Regions from separate parts of the Micromonospora musae genome, predicted to be linked through region 2. Evidence: riboswitches for the same ligand, from Rfam matches in the RefSeq annotation. Region 2 holds a riboswitch; each other region holds the start of a gene.
What was found. Region 2 has a riboswitch for cobalamin ahead of D7147_RS03445 (ABC transporter substrate-binding protein). Riboswitches for the same ligand answer to the same signal wherever they lie in the genome.
Positions count from the first base shown of each region.

Region 1: linked by a shared signal. The riboswitch ahead of cobN (cobaltochelatase subunit CobN) and the one ahead of D7147_RS03445 (ABC transporter substrate-binding protein) in region 2 are both predicted to bind cobalamin.
Region 3: linked by a shared signal. The riboswitch ahead of D7147_RS05995 (acyl-CoA thioesterase) and the one ahead of D7147_RS03445 (ABC transporter substrate-binding protein) in region 2 are both predicted to bind cobalamin.

Region 1 is NZ_RAZS01000011.1:33,260-37,897, forward strand. It holds gene D7147_RS25640 (hypothetical protein) at 1-583, opposite strand, end outside; gene D7147_RS25645 (hypothetical protein) at 689-1,024, shown strand; gene D7147_RS25650 (MBL fold metallo-hydrolase) at 1,053-1,787, opposite strand; cobalamin riboswitch at 2,055-2,227, shown strand; gene cobN (cobaltochelatase subunit CobN) at 2,544-4,638, shown strand, end outside.
Region 2 is NZ_RAZS01000001.1:732,596-737,233, reverse strand. It holds gene D7147_RS03450 (M14 family zinc carboxypeptidase) at 1-1,356, shown strand, start outside; cobalamin riboswitch at 1,498-1,636, shown strand; gene D7147_RS03445 (ABC transporter substrate-binding protein) at 1,718-2,656, shown strand; gene D7147_RS03440 (FecCD family ABC transporter permease) at 2,709-3,785, shown strand; gene D7147_RS03435 (ABC transporter ATP-binding protein) at 3,827-4,564, shown strand.
Region 3 is NZ_RAZS01000002.1:331,450-336,087, forward strand. It holds gene pdxR (MocR-like pyridoxine biosynthesis transcription factor PdxR) at 1-408, shown strand, start outside; gene D7147_RS05980 (cupin domain-containing protein) at 450-866, shown strand; gene D7147_RS05985 (NAD-dependent epimerase/dehydratase family protein) at 869-1,684, shown strand; gene D7147_RS05990 (LysE family translocator) at 1,784-2,410, opposite strand; gene D7147_RS05995 (acyl-CoA thioesterase) at 2,414-2,926, opposite strand; cobalamin riboswitch at 3,052-3,267, opposite strand; gene D7147_RS06000 (ATP-binding protein) at 3,983-4,638, opposite strand, start outside.

The DNA.
Region 1 (4,638 bases), on a different contig from region 2:
CGGCCGCGGCGGCGGGGATCCCGGCCCAGATCGGTGTCGCGTCACCGTCGACGGCGAAGACGTTGGAGACGCCGGTCAGTGGGCCGCCGCGGTTGAGCACCGCGCCGCCGGTCAGCGCGCCGTCGGCGGCGTACCGGGCGAGCACCGTCACCCGCGGATCGGCCAGCAGCGCGGGGCGGAACAGCTCCCCTCCGCCGTGGACCGCCGCCCAGGTGGCCAACCCGTCCGGCGTGCGCACCGGCGTCAGTGGCCGCTCCACCTCACCCGCCGGATCGGTCGCCCGGTTCGTGGCCGGTCGGTGGATCCAGTCGGCGGTGAAGAGCACCCGGAAGCCGTACGGCCGCAGGTCCAGGTCGGCGAAGCTGTCCTTGACCGAGGCTCCCGGACCCGGGTCGATCCGGGCCAGCAGCGCGTCCGCGGAGACCCCGGGGCGAAGCGTGACGGCATCCGGGTACCAGGGCGGGGAGCGGCGCGGCACCGACCAGGCGTCGGCGTCGGTAGCGCCGGGGAGGTCGTGGCACGCGCAGACGAGATCGCACCACTCGGCGTTGTTCCGCGCGGCCGACGCGCGCTCCCCGGACACCGCCCGACCCTAGCCCGTCGGTCCAGCGTGCTCCCATCGGGCTCGCAGGATATTGCCAGGTGACGGTGGTGAACTGGACGGAACGCGCACGGAGAGGAGCCGGGCATGGGCTGGTTCAACCGGCGGTCCCGATCCGCCGACGGGACCCCGACGAAGCTGGACCGGGAGGCGACCCGGGACGACCTCGCCGCGCTGGAGGCCTTCGTCACCAGCCGCCGGGGCGTCGAGTTCTACCTGGAGCCGGAGACCACCGCGACCGACACCACTGTGGTGGCGATCGCTTACGACGGGGAGTGGATCCGCCGCCGCACCGGTTCGCCCCGCGCCGCGGCGACCATCGCACGGCGGCACGCCGTTCCGCTCTACGAGGCCGGCCGCACCGGCTACCCGGAGCGGATGCGCGCCTGGAACCGGGCCCACCCCGAGCGTCGGGCCCGCTGACGCGCGAGCAGGCGCGCGTCGACGTCCCTCAGCCGGCCTCGGCCCGGGCCTGCGCGCGGGTCATCGGCGCGGAGTGGCTGGCGACGTACCAGTCGTAGTCGTCGTCGAGCAGCCGGCGGACCAGCCCGAGGTCGGGGCCGTCGTCCGGCTCGCGAAGGTGCGCCGGGGGCGGGTAGAAGGAGTCGCCGAGCAGCATGACGCCCGAGTCCGGCACCAGCACCACCGTCGAGTCCGGCGCGTGCCGGCCGCCGACATGGCGCAGCAGCACTCCGACCGGCAGCTCGTCGGCGTCGGTGAAGGTACGGGTCGGCGGCAACACCGCGAAGTCGTCCCACGAGTCCACCGCGAACGCGCGCGCCCGGAAACTCGGCGCGAGCCGAGGGTTCGCGCGGACCTGTTCGCGCAGGTAGCGGTGGCTCCACGGCCGGGCCGCCTCGGCCCGCAGCAGCTCCTGGCCGGTCACCTGCCCGACGATCTCCACGCCGGGCCAGGCGCAAGCGCCCCACACGTGGTCCCAGTGGTGATGCGTGTAGACGAGCCAGCGCGGTTCCGGCAGCCCCGCCGCGTGCAGCGCGGCCCGGATCTCCCGGGCGTGCGCCGGGCTCTGCCCCGCGTCGATGATCACACTGCCGCGCTCGTCGGCCACCACGGCGACGCCGGCCTGGACGGCCGCCGGGTCGGGATCGCCGGGGCAGAGCCAGACCCGTCCGGCGAGCTGATGGAACTGCATGCCGATGATGGCGACCTCCCCGGGATCGACCACGGACGCTCGCCGAGGCCCGGTCGATAGTAGTGTTTGGGGCTCGTCATCCGTGTGCCGGCCAGCGGTTCAGCGCGATCGCGGGCGCCGGACGCCGGCCGTGGGCGTCGGCCGGGCAGGCCGGCGAGCGTAGCGCCGGGCGCGCCGATCGGATGGCCGCCGCGCACCAGGTCGGCGGGGCCCCGGACGATGCCCGGAATCGATCTGACTCGATGACATCGACGCTGATCAGCCGCCCGGGGCGGCGTTGACCGGCCGGGACGGGTGTGGCAGCATTCGCGGCCTGACGGCAGTGAAGGAAGCCGGTGCGATTCCGGCGCGGTCCCGCCACTGTCATCGGGGAGTGAGCCCTCCTTGCGAGTCACGACCGCGTGCGGTTGGAAGGCCGGGGGTGAGCGTCGATCCGGGAGCCAGGATACTTCGGCCGTCGGGATGTGACCCCAGGGCGTGGAGACCCGAGGAGGACCCGATGACGCACCGCGTCCACCGTGCCGGCGGCGATCGCCGTGACCGGCCCAATACCATCGGCGCGCCCGCGCCGCAGCGCGCCCGCCGCGCCACCCGACCCCGTACTGCCGCGCCGACCGGCCACACCGGAGCGCCGCCGGGCGGGCTCGACCCCGCCGGCTGACCCGTACGCCGACCGCCGCGCCAACCGCCGGCTCCGGCCGGCCGACCGCGCCCGCTGAACCCCGCGCCATCCACCCCTCAGCCCGACCGCCCCGACGGCGAGCCGGGCGTCACTCTCCGGAGCCATCCGTGCGTACCCTGCTGCTGTCCACCTCCGACACCGATCTGCTCGCCGCCCGGGCCAGCGGCGCGGACTACCGGCTGGCCAATCCGGTCCGCGTCGACGCCGAGGCCGTACCCGCGCTGCTCGACGGCGTGGACGTCGCCGTCGTACGGCTGCTCGGTGGCCGGCCGGCGTGGCCGGACGGACTGGCCGCGGTGCTCGCCTCCGGCGTGCCGACGGTCGTGCTCAGCGGCGAGTCGGCGCCCGACGCGGAGCTGATGGCTGCCTCCACGCTGCCCGCCGGGGTGGTCACGCAGGCCCTGGCGTACCTGGTCGAGGGGGGTCCGGAGAACCTCGCCCAGCTGACCCGGTTCCTCTCCGACACGGTGCTGCTCACCGGCGAGGGCTTCGCGCCGCCGGCGCCCACCCCCGCGTACGGCGTCCACGGTGACCGGGCGACCGATCCGGGGCGGCCGACCGTCGGCATCGTCTTCTACCGGGCGCACGCGCTCGCCGGCAACACCGCCTTCGTGGACACGCTCGCCAACGCGGTGGAGGCGGCCGGGGGCAACGCCCTGCCCGTCTACTGCGGATCGCTGCGCGGGCTGACCGCGGGCGCCGGTCCGCTGGAGCTGCTCGCCCGCTGCGACACGCTGCTGGTGACCGTGCTGGCGGCCGGCGGCGCGGTTGCCGCGGACGCCTCCGCGGGCGGCGACGAGGACACCTGGGACGTGGGGGCGCTCGCCGCGCTCGACGTGCCGGTGGTCCAGGCGCTGCTGCTGACCAGCACCCGCGAGCAGTGGGCCGACTCCGACGCCGGCCTCACCCCGCTGGACGCCGCCATGCAGGTGGCCGTCCCGGAGTTCGACGGCCGGATCATCACCGTGCCCTTCTCGTTCAAGAAGATCGACGCCGACGGTCTCTCCGTCTACGCCGCCGACCCGGAGCGCGCCGCCCGGGTTGCCGGCATCGCGGTGCGGCAGGCCCGGCTGCGTGGGCTCCCCAACGCCGACAAGCGCCTCGCGATCGTGCTCAGCTCGTACCCGACGAAGCACTCCCGGGTCGGCAACGCCGTCGGCCTGGACACCCCCGCCTCGGCGGTGCGGCTCTTCGCCGCGCTGGCCGAGGCCGGGTACGACCTCGGCTCCACGCCGCCGCCCGACGACGGGGACGCCCTGATCCACGCCCTGATCGCCGCCGGTGGTCACGACGTCGAGTGGCTCACCCCCGAGCAGCTCACCGCCGCCGAGGCCCGGGTGCCAGGCGAGGTCTATCGACGTTGGTTCGACGAGGTGCCGGCCGCGCTGCGCGAGCGGATGCGCGCGCACTGGGGCGAGCCGCCCGGTGAGCTGTACACCGACGGCGGTGACGTCGTGCTGGCCGGGCTGCGCTTCGGCAACGTGGCGCTGCTCATCCAGCCGCCGCGCGGCTTCGGCGAGAACCCCATCGCCATCTACCACGACCCGGACCTGCCGCCCAGCCACCACTACCTGGCCGCGTACCGGTGGCTCGCCGCCCGGCCCGAGGACGGCGGCTTCGGCGCCGACGCGGTGGTGCACCTCGGCAAGCACGGCACCCTCGAATGGCTGCCCGGCAAGGGCCTCGGGCTCGCCGCCGACTGCGCCCCCGACGCCGTCCTCGGCGACCTGCCGCTGGTCTACCCGTTCATCGTCAACGACCCCGGGGAGGGCACGCAGGCCAAGCGCCGCGCCCACGCGGTCGTCGTCGACCACCTGGTGCCGCCGATGGCGCGCGCCGAGACGTACGGCGACCTGGCGAAGCTGGAGCAGCTGCTCGACGAGTACGCGACAGTGCAGGCCCTCGACCCGGCGAAGGTGCCGACCGTGCAGGCGCAGATCTGGGCGCTGGTGCGCTCCGCCGAGCTGCACCACGACCTGCACACCGAACAGATGCCCGACGCCGAGGACTTCGACGACTTCGTGCTCCACCTCGACGGGTACCTCTGCGAGGTCAAGGACGTGCAGATCCGCGACGGCCTGCACGTGCTGGCCGCCGCGCCGGTCGGCGACGCCCGCGTCAACCTGGTCCTCGCCGTGCTGCGCGCCCCGCAGGTGTGGGGCGGCAGCCGGGCCCTGCCGGGGCTGCGGCAGGTGCTGGCCG
Region 2 (4,638 bases):
CCGGAGCTCCTCTTCAACGCCCAGCAGCACGCCCGCGAGCACCTGACCGTGGAGATGGCGATCTACCTGCTGAACCTCTTCACCGACGGGTACGGCAGCGACTCCCGGATCACCAACCTCGTCAACGGGCGGGAGATCTGGATCGTGCCGACGGTCAACCCGGACGGCAGCGAGTACGACATCGCCACCGGGTCCTACCGGTCCTGGCGGAAGAACCGGCAGCCGAACAGCGGCTCGTCGGCGATCGGCACCGACCTGAACCGGAACTGGTCCTACCAGTGGGGCTGCTGCGGCGGCTCGTCGGGCTCGACCTCGTCGGAGACCTACCGGGGCCCGTCGGCGTTCTCCGCGCCGGAGACCCAGGCGCTGCGGAACTTCGTCAACAGCCGGGTGGTCGGCGGTGTGCAGCAGATCAAGGCCAACATCGACTTCCACACCTACTCGCAGCTCGTGCTCTGGCCGTTCGGCTACACGACCGCCAACACGCCCAGCGGGATGACGGCCGACCAGTACAACACCTTCGCCACCATCGGCCAGCAGATGGCCGCCACCAACGGCTACACGCCGGAGCAGTCCAGCGACCTCTACATCGCCGACGGCACCAGCATCGACTGGATGTGGGCGGCGCACGGCATCTGGGCCTACACCTTCGAGATGTACCCGGGCTCGGCCGGTGGCGGCGGCTTCTACCCGCCCGACGAGGTGATCCCGGCGCAGACCTCCCGCAACCGGGAGGCGGTGCTGATGCTCAGCGAGTACGCCGACTGCCCGTACCGGGCGATCGGCAAGCAGACCCAGTACTGCGGTGGCGGTGGCGGCACCACTGTCTGGTCGGACACCTTCGAGACCGCCACCGGCTGGACGGTGAACCCGAACGGCACGGACACCGCGACCCTCGGGGCCTGGGAGCGGGGCGCCGCCCAGGCGACCACGTCCAGCGGCGCCAAGCAGCTCACCCCGTACGCGGGCGGCAACGACCTGGTCACCGGCCGGCTGGCCGGCGCCGGGGCCGGTGACTACGACCTCGACGGCGGGGTGACCAGCGCCCAGTCGCCGGCGGTGACGCTGCCCGCCGGCGGCACACTCACCCTCTCGCTCGCCTGGTACCTGGCGCACGGCTCGAACTCCTCGTCGGCCGACTACCTCCGGGTCAGCGTGGTGCACGGCGGCGGCACCACCACCCTGCTGAACCAGGCCGGGGCGGCGACCAACCGCAACGGCTCCTGGGCGGTGGCGAACCTGAACCTCACCCCGTACGCGGGCCAGAGCGTACGGATCCTGGTCCAGGCGGCGGACGCCTCGGGCGCGAGCCTGGTCGAGGCGGCTGTGGACAACGTCACCATCACCGCCTCCTGAATCGGTGGGGCCCCGTCCCGCCCCCGACGGGGCCCCACCCTGCCCGCCACGGATCGGGGCATATCGGTAACCACCGCCCGATCGACCCGGACCCCGACCGGTCGGGTGATCGGCCACGCTGGATGGGTTCGTTCATCGATCGGGCCCGCTCGACCCGTGCGCTACCGTCTTACCGACCGTTCCACAGCGAAGCCGGTGAGAACCCGGTGCTGTCCCGCAACTGTGATACCCCGCCACGGCGGGGACGAGCCAGGTCGCCTGCGGACCGGTCGCGACCCGCGCTCTCGAGGAAGGGCGCTCGCGGACGGGCGCTCGGCCCCTGTCGGCGAAGCACCACGCTCCTCGACCGACAGGAGGACCGATGTCCAGACGTACCCCTCGGCTGCTCGCCGCGACCCTCGCGGTCGCCGCGCTCGCCCTCGGCGCCTGCGCCGAGAAGGCCGACGACGCCCCCGGCGCCGGCAGCAGCAGCCAGTCGGCCGCCGCCTTCCCGGCCACGGTCGGCAACATCACCCTCGACGAGCGTCCCGAGAAGATCGTCTCGCTCTCGCCGAGCGTGACCGAGATGCTCTTCGCCATCGGCGCCGGTCCGCAGGTGACCGCGGTCGACGACAACTCGGACTACCCGGCCGGGGTGCCGAAGAGCGACCTCTCCGGCTTCCAGCCGAACGCGGAGGCGATCGCCGGCCGCAACCCCGACCTGGTGGTGATCTCCGACGACCGCAACAAGATCGTCGACCAGCTCGGCAAGCTCAAGATCCCGGTGCTGGTGACCCCGTCGGCGACCACTCTGGACGACACCTACCAGCAGATCACCGACCTGGGCACGCTCACCGGGCACCCCACCGAGGCGGCCGACCTGACCCGCCGGATGCGGGACGACATCGCCACGCTGGTGAAGGACCTGCCGCAGCGGTCGGAGAAGCTCACCCTCTACCACGAGCTGGGCACCGAGCTCTACAGCGCGACCAGCAAGACCTTCATCGGTTCGCTCTACGCGATGGCCGGTCTGGAGAACATCGCCGACCCCGCCGACGCCGACAACAAGAACGGCGGGTACCCGCAGCTCTCCCAGGAGATCATCGTCAAGGCGGACCCGGACTTCATCTTCCTCGCCGACACGAAGTGCTGCCAGCAGAGCGCCGACACGGTCAAGGCGCGCGCCGGCTGGTCCGGGCTCACCGCCGTGAAGAACAACCAGGTGGTCGCCCTGGACGACAGCGTCGCCTCCCGCTGGGGGCCGCGGGTCGTCGACCTGCTGCGGGCGATCGTCGACGCGGTCGCCAAGGTGCCCGCGTGACCGAGGGTCGACCGTGACCAGGGTCGCACCCGTGGCCCGCGATTCGTCGCCCATCCGGCCGGCCGAGACGCCAACCCCGTCCCGGCCGGCCGGCCTGCGACCGCGCTGGCTCGCCGCCGGGCTCGTCGCGGTCCTCGTCGCGCTGGTCGCCGGAGTGTCGCTCGGCCCGGTCACCATCCCACCGGGCAGCGTCGCCGCCGAACTGCTCAACCTGCTGCCCGGGGTGCACCTGGAGAGCGGGCTCAACGAGCGGGAGATCGCCATCGTCACCGAGCTGCGGCTGCCCCGGGTGGTGCTCGGCCTGCTCGTCGGCGGGATGCTCGCCCTCGCCGGCGGCTGCTACCAGGGCGTGTTCCGCAACCCGCTGGCCGACCCGTACCTGCTCGGCGTGGCCGCCGGGGCCGGCCTGGCGGTGACCGCGGTGATCGCCCTCGGCGGCGCCGGCTCGGAGGGCGCGCTCACCGGCCTGCCGCTGACCATCCCGCTCGCCGCGTTCGTCGGCTCGCTGGGAGCGGTGGCGCTGACCTACCTGCTCGGTGCGGCGGGCGGCCGCAGCCGCTCCCCGGCGATGCTGATCCTGGCCGGGGTGGCGGTCTCCGCGTTCCTCTCCGCCGGGCAGACCTACCTGCTCCAGCGCAACGCCGACAGCATCCAGGCGGTCTACTCCTGGCTGCTCGGTCGGCTCGCCACCGCCGGCTGGCACGACGTCCTGCTGGTCCTGCCGTACGCCGTGCTCACCGCCGTCGTGGTGCTGCTGCACGGCCGCGAGCTGGACGTCCTGTCGGTCGGTGACGACGAGGCGAGCAGCCTCGGCCTGCACCCGCAGCGCTCCCGCTACCTGCTGATCGCCGCAGCCTCGCTCGGCACCGCGGCGGCGGTCTCCGCGACCGGCCTGATCGGCTTCGTCGGCATCATCGTGCCGCACACCATCCGACTGCTCGCCGGGTCGAGCTACCGGGTGATCCTGCCGCTCTCGCTGCTCTTCGGCGCCGCGTTCCTGGCGCTCACCGACGTGGCGGCGCGCACCGTCGCCGCTCCCGCCGAGATCCCGATCGGCGTGGTCACCGCCCTGCTCGGTGGCCCGTTCTTCGTCCTGATCCTGCGCACCGCCCGACGGGTGCTGACGTGAGCGCCGCACCCGCGGTCGAGGTGCGTGACCTGCACGTCACCATGGACCGCACGCCGATCCTCGCCGGCATCGACCTGACCGTCGCCGTCGGCGAGTGGGTCACGGTGATCGGCCCGAACGGCGCCGGCAAGTCGACCCTGTTGCGCGCCGTCGGCGGCCTGCTGGCCGCGCCGGGCGCCGTGAGCCTCTTCGGTACGCCCATCGAGTCGCTGCCCCGGCGGAACCGGGCCCGGGTGGTGGCCACGGTGGCGCAGTCCCCGGTGGTGCCGCCGGGCATGCCGGTGCTCGACTACGTGCTGCTCGGCCGCACCCCGTACATCCCCCCGCTGGGGCGGGAGTCGGCCGCCGACCTGGCCGCCGTGCATGAGGTGCTCGCCCGGCTGGACCTGACCGGCTTCGTCCGGCGCGAACTGGCGACCCTCTCCGGCGGGGAGCGGCAGCGCGTCTTCCTGGCCCGGGCGCTCGCCCAGGGCGCCACGCTGCTGCTGCTCGACGAGCCGACCAGCGCGCTCGACATCGGCCACCAGCAGGAGGTGCTGGACCTCGTCGACCAGCTGCGCCGCGAGCACGAGCTGACCGTGGTCGCCACCATGCACGACCTCTCGATCGCCGGTGAGTACGCCGACCGGATGGTGCTGCTGGCCGAGGGGCGGGTGGCCGCGGCCGGAACGCCCCGTGAGGTGCTCACCGAGAGCCTGCTCGCCGAGCACTACAAGGCCAGCGTCCGGGTCCTCGACGGCGAGCACGGTCCACTGATCGTCCCCGTCCGCCGCCGCTGACCCCCTTCCCTCGACGGGCCTCTTTCACTGAACGAGTGGTCATTCCACCCGGAATGGCCACTCGTTCAGTGAAA
Region 3 (4,638 bases), on a different contig from region 2:
GAGGCCGGCGCTGCGGTCTCCGCGATCGACCAGCTCGCGATGGCCGGCCTGCTCGTGGACGGCGACTACGACCGGCACATCCGTCGCATGCGTCTGATCTACCGGCGGCGCCGGGCGGAGTTGGCCGAGCGCCTGGCCGAGGTGACCAGCACCCCGCTGGAGGGGATCGCGGCCGGTGTGCACGCGCTGCTGCCGCTGGCCTCGGCGGCGCAGGAGCGGCTGCTGATCCGGGCCGGGCACGGCCAGGGCCTGCACCTGACCGGTCTGCACGGCAGCGGCTACTGGCACGAGCCGGCGGACGAGCGGCAGGCGGCGGCCCTGATCCTCGGGTACGCGGCGCCACCCGCGCACGCCTGGCGAACGGCGCTGACCCGGCTGGGTCAACTGGTCCAGCAGAATGCTGCCTGACCGGTCCATTTCACTGGTCCGGATCGGGCTACGTTCGATGCATGCAGAAGATGAAGATGGGAAACAACGAAGCCACGCTGCTGGGTACGGTCATGCCACCGGAGCTGCCACCGGGCTCGCACGTGATGACGGCGATCATCGAAATGCCGGCGGGCGACCCCGGCTCGCCACCGCACCGGCACTCCGGTCCCGTCTTCGGCTACCTGCTCGAAGGCGAGATGATTTTCGAACTCGAGGGTGAGCCGGAGCGAGTGATCAAGGCCGGTGAGGCGTTCTGGGAGCCCGGCGGTGACGTCATCCACTACCAGGCGGCCAACAACCTGCCCGACCAGGCGGTCAAGTTCCTGGTCGTCATGGTCTGCGCGCCGGACAAGGAGATGCTGGTGCTGGTGAGCCCCGAGGAGCTCGAAGCGCGCAAGGACCGCAGGGCGCCCCGGCCGACCGACGGAGCGGCCTGATCATGCGGATCCTGCTCGCCGGCTCGACCGGCGTCATCGGCCGCCGACTCGCGCCCCTGCTGACCGCCCAGGGGCACCAGGTCGTCGGCCTGGCCCGCAACGGACCGCTCGCCGTCGACGTCTTCGACCGGGACGCGGTGGCCGCCGCCGTGCGCGACGTCCGGCCCGACGCGGTGCTGCACCAGCTCACCAGCCTGAGCACCGGTGACCGCGCCGCCAACGCGCGGCTGCGCCGGGTCGGCACCCGCAACCTCGTCGACGCGGCGCTCGCCGCCGGGGTACGCCGGATCGTGGCCCAGAGCATCACCTGGGCGTACGAGCCGGGCGCCGAGCCCGCGACGGAGGAGACCCCTTTCGACCTGCACGCCGTCGAGCCAAGGCAGCACACCGTGGCCGCTGTCGCCGCGCTCGAATCCGCCGTGCAGGAGGCGCCCGAGTGGGTCGTGCTGCGGTACGGCACGCTCTACGGCCCGGACACCTGGTACGCCCGCGACGGCCTGATGGCCCGGTTCGCCGCCGCGGGCCAGCTCCCCGCGGACGCCGACGTCGCCAGCCTGCTGCACGTCGACGACGCCGTGGCCGCCGCGGCGGCGGCCCTGGAGTGGCCCACCGGCACGGTCAACGTCTGCGACGACGAGCCCGCCGCCGGCAACGTCTGGGTGCCCGCGTTCTGCGCGGCCGCCGGGGTTCCCGCGCCCGCGCCGACCGAGGGCGAACGGAACGGCTGGGCCCGGGGAGCGAACAACCACTACGCCCGCAAGCACCTCGGCTGGGTCCCGGAGCACCCCTCCTGGCGAACGGGGTTCAGCACCCTGTGAGCCGTCCACCCCGCCACGGCACCGGCCGCCCGGCCCACGGCCCGGCCGCCCCCGCGCGGCTCCGCCGTGCGGAACCGCCCCCGGTGCCGGGCGGGCGCCCTACGAACTCGTCGCCAGGCGGAGCCCGAGGGCGACGAAGGCGACCGCGCAGATCCGGTTGATCCGCCGGGCCCAGCGGCCGTCGGCCAGCCGGCCCGCGAGCCGCCCCGCACCCACGCCGAGAGCGATGTCGACGGTGAGCTGCACCGCGACGAAGAGCGCGCCGAGCAGCACCAGCTGGGCGGTGACGTCGCCGGAGGCCGGCGAGACGAACTGCGGCAGGAACGCCACGCTGAACAGGATCATCTTCGGATTGAGCAGATTGGTCACCAGTCCACGCAGGAACGCCCGGCCGGGCCGGGCGTCCGCTCCGTCGGTGGCGATGGCGGGTCCGCCGGCGCTGCGCAGCGCCCGCACCCCGAGCAGGACCAGGTACGCGGCGCCGGCCCAGCGGATCACGGTGAAGAGCACTGGCGAGGCGGAGATCGCCGCCGCGAGGCCGCACACCACCGCCGTGACGTGCACCGCCTCACCGGCGGCGACACCGAGCGCCGCCACCACCCCCGCACGGGCGCCGTAGCGGGCCGCGTTGGCGAGGACGAACATCATGTCCGGGCCGGGGGTGAGCATGAGGACCACGATCGCGGCGAGGTAACCGGCGAGGGCGGCCGCGGAGAGACCGAGCACGTCTCAGCCCTCCTCGGCGTCACCGAGCAGGGCGCGCCGCAGCGCCAGCCGGTGCTCGCGGCGGATCTCCGCCTCGCGGTAGCGACGCCGGTCCTCGTCGGTGTGCGGCAGCAGCGGCGGCACCCGACGCGGCTGGCCCGCGTCGTCCACGGCGACCATGACCAGGTGCGCGGTCGCCACGTCGACCGGCGGCACGGCCCGGTCCCACCGGTCCGCGGTGACCCGGACCGCCAGCTCCATCGAGCTGCGTCCGGCCCAGGTGATCCGGGCGTCGACGTGCACGACGTCGCCGACGCGGACCGCGCGCAGGAACGCGGTCTCGTCGATGGCCGCGGTGACAGCCGGCCCGTCGGAGTGCCGGGCGGCGACGACCCCGGCGACCGAGTCGATGAGGTTGAGGATCCGGCCACCGTGGACCGTACCCATCAGATTGGTGTGGTGCTGGTCCATGATCTGCGACAGCGTCAGGTGGGACGCCGACGGCGGCCGGCCGGCGAGGGTGATGGTGTCGTGCACAGTGTGGTTCGTCCGTCCTCGGGAAGCACACCACCGACCCCGGTGAGCGCACGTCGAGGACGCGCCGACGGCTGCGGCGCCTCACCCGCCCGACCCGCCCGCGAGGTCGACGGCAGCGCACACACCTCGTGTGCGCAGCGCGGGCAGGTCTTCGGACTCGCGGGCGTGACCGGTGCTCACCGGTCTTCTACTGGCCGTCGCTTCCCAGGCAGGTAGCCCAGTGCCGATGACGGCGGTCGTTCCCACTCACCGCTGCGGGGCAGTCCCGGATTTCCACCGGATTCCCTCTTACGACGTACGGCCGGATCACGACCGGACGAACCAGCGCCACCCGGCAGCCTACCGCGCGTCGATCGACCACCGGGCAGGGCGGACGTCGGCTGTGAGCTATCCCCGGCCGGGCGGGGGCGGTTCATCCTGCCGGGCCGGTGGGCTGCTACCACGGCCGTCGTGGGGTGTTCAACGTCGGCGGCCCGGCCACGATTCTGGCCCGAGGATGCCACCGGTCACACCCCGAGAGCGAACCAAACCGCCCAGCCGGGGGCGGCGCACCCCAGCCCGCGCCGCCGATGAACCGGACATCGTTCGTCAATCACCCCGGCCGCGACCGGTGATCGACTCGGGTTCCTTGAAGTCGGCCATTCACGCGGCCGGGACACCCCGACGTCAAGGAAACCGAGTCGATCTTCGACGCGCAGGGGGCGATGAGCGCGATGTGTCCGGTTTGCGAGGCCGGGAGAGGCAGCGGGCAGTGCCCAACGACCGGGCTCTGCCCCGGGGGTGTCGGCCCGATCCGCGTGAAGGTCCATTCGAGGGGCCGCGCGGGGCCGCAAACCGGGACACCGCGCGCCAATCACCCCGATCACCAGTAGCCCGGGGGCGATCAGGGCGATGTGTCCCGAATGGGGTACCGGCGGGGCGGCGGGGCCGGTGACCACCGCGGGTGGGCGCGGTGCCGGGGGCGCTGCCGGGCGACGCGGTCGGGAGGGAGCTCCACCCCGCGTCGCCCGAACCGGTGAGCCGTGCGCCGGTTCCGCAGCGGCCCGCCGTTCGCCGTCAGGTCATCGCGATGTGTCCGTCGGGCGCCTGGCGCGGCCGCTGGACCGGTCGGCGCAGGTGCGCCTCGATCGCCTCGATGATGCGTGGACGCAGGTCGGCGGTGCGGATCACCGCGTCGACCGAGCCGACCTCGACGGCCCGCTGGACGCTGTGCACCCGGTCGAACTCCGCCGCCACCTCGCCGAGCTTCTCCGCGCGGACCGACGAGCGCAACTCGCCGAGCTCGGCGGTCAACGTGGCGCGGTCGGTGCCGGCGGCCGCCGCCACGCGGGCCTCCAGCTCCCGCACCCGCGGGTCCGCCGCGGTACGGGCGTCCACCTCGCCGGTGAAGACCACCGCTGCGGCCGGGGCCCCGCCGAGCACCGAGGCGAACGAGCCCTCCAGCGCCAGCACGGTCATGTTGGGGTTCAGCGCCTTGGAGAAGACGACGAACGCTCCGCCGTGGTACCGCGAGATCACGCAGAAGACGATGGGCCCGCGGAAGTTCACGATCGCCCGGCCGATCTCGGCGCCGTACTCCAGCTGCAGCTCGCGCAGCGACTCGGGCGAGCCGTCGAAGCCCGAGAGGTTGGCGAGCACCACCAGCGGCCGGTTGCCGCTGGCCGCGTTGATCGCCCGCGCGGCCTTCTTCGACGAGCGGGGGAACAACGTGC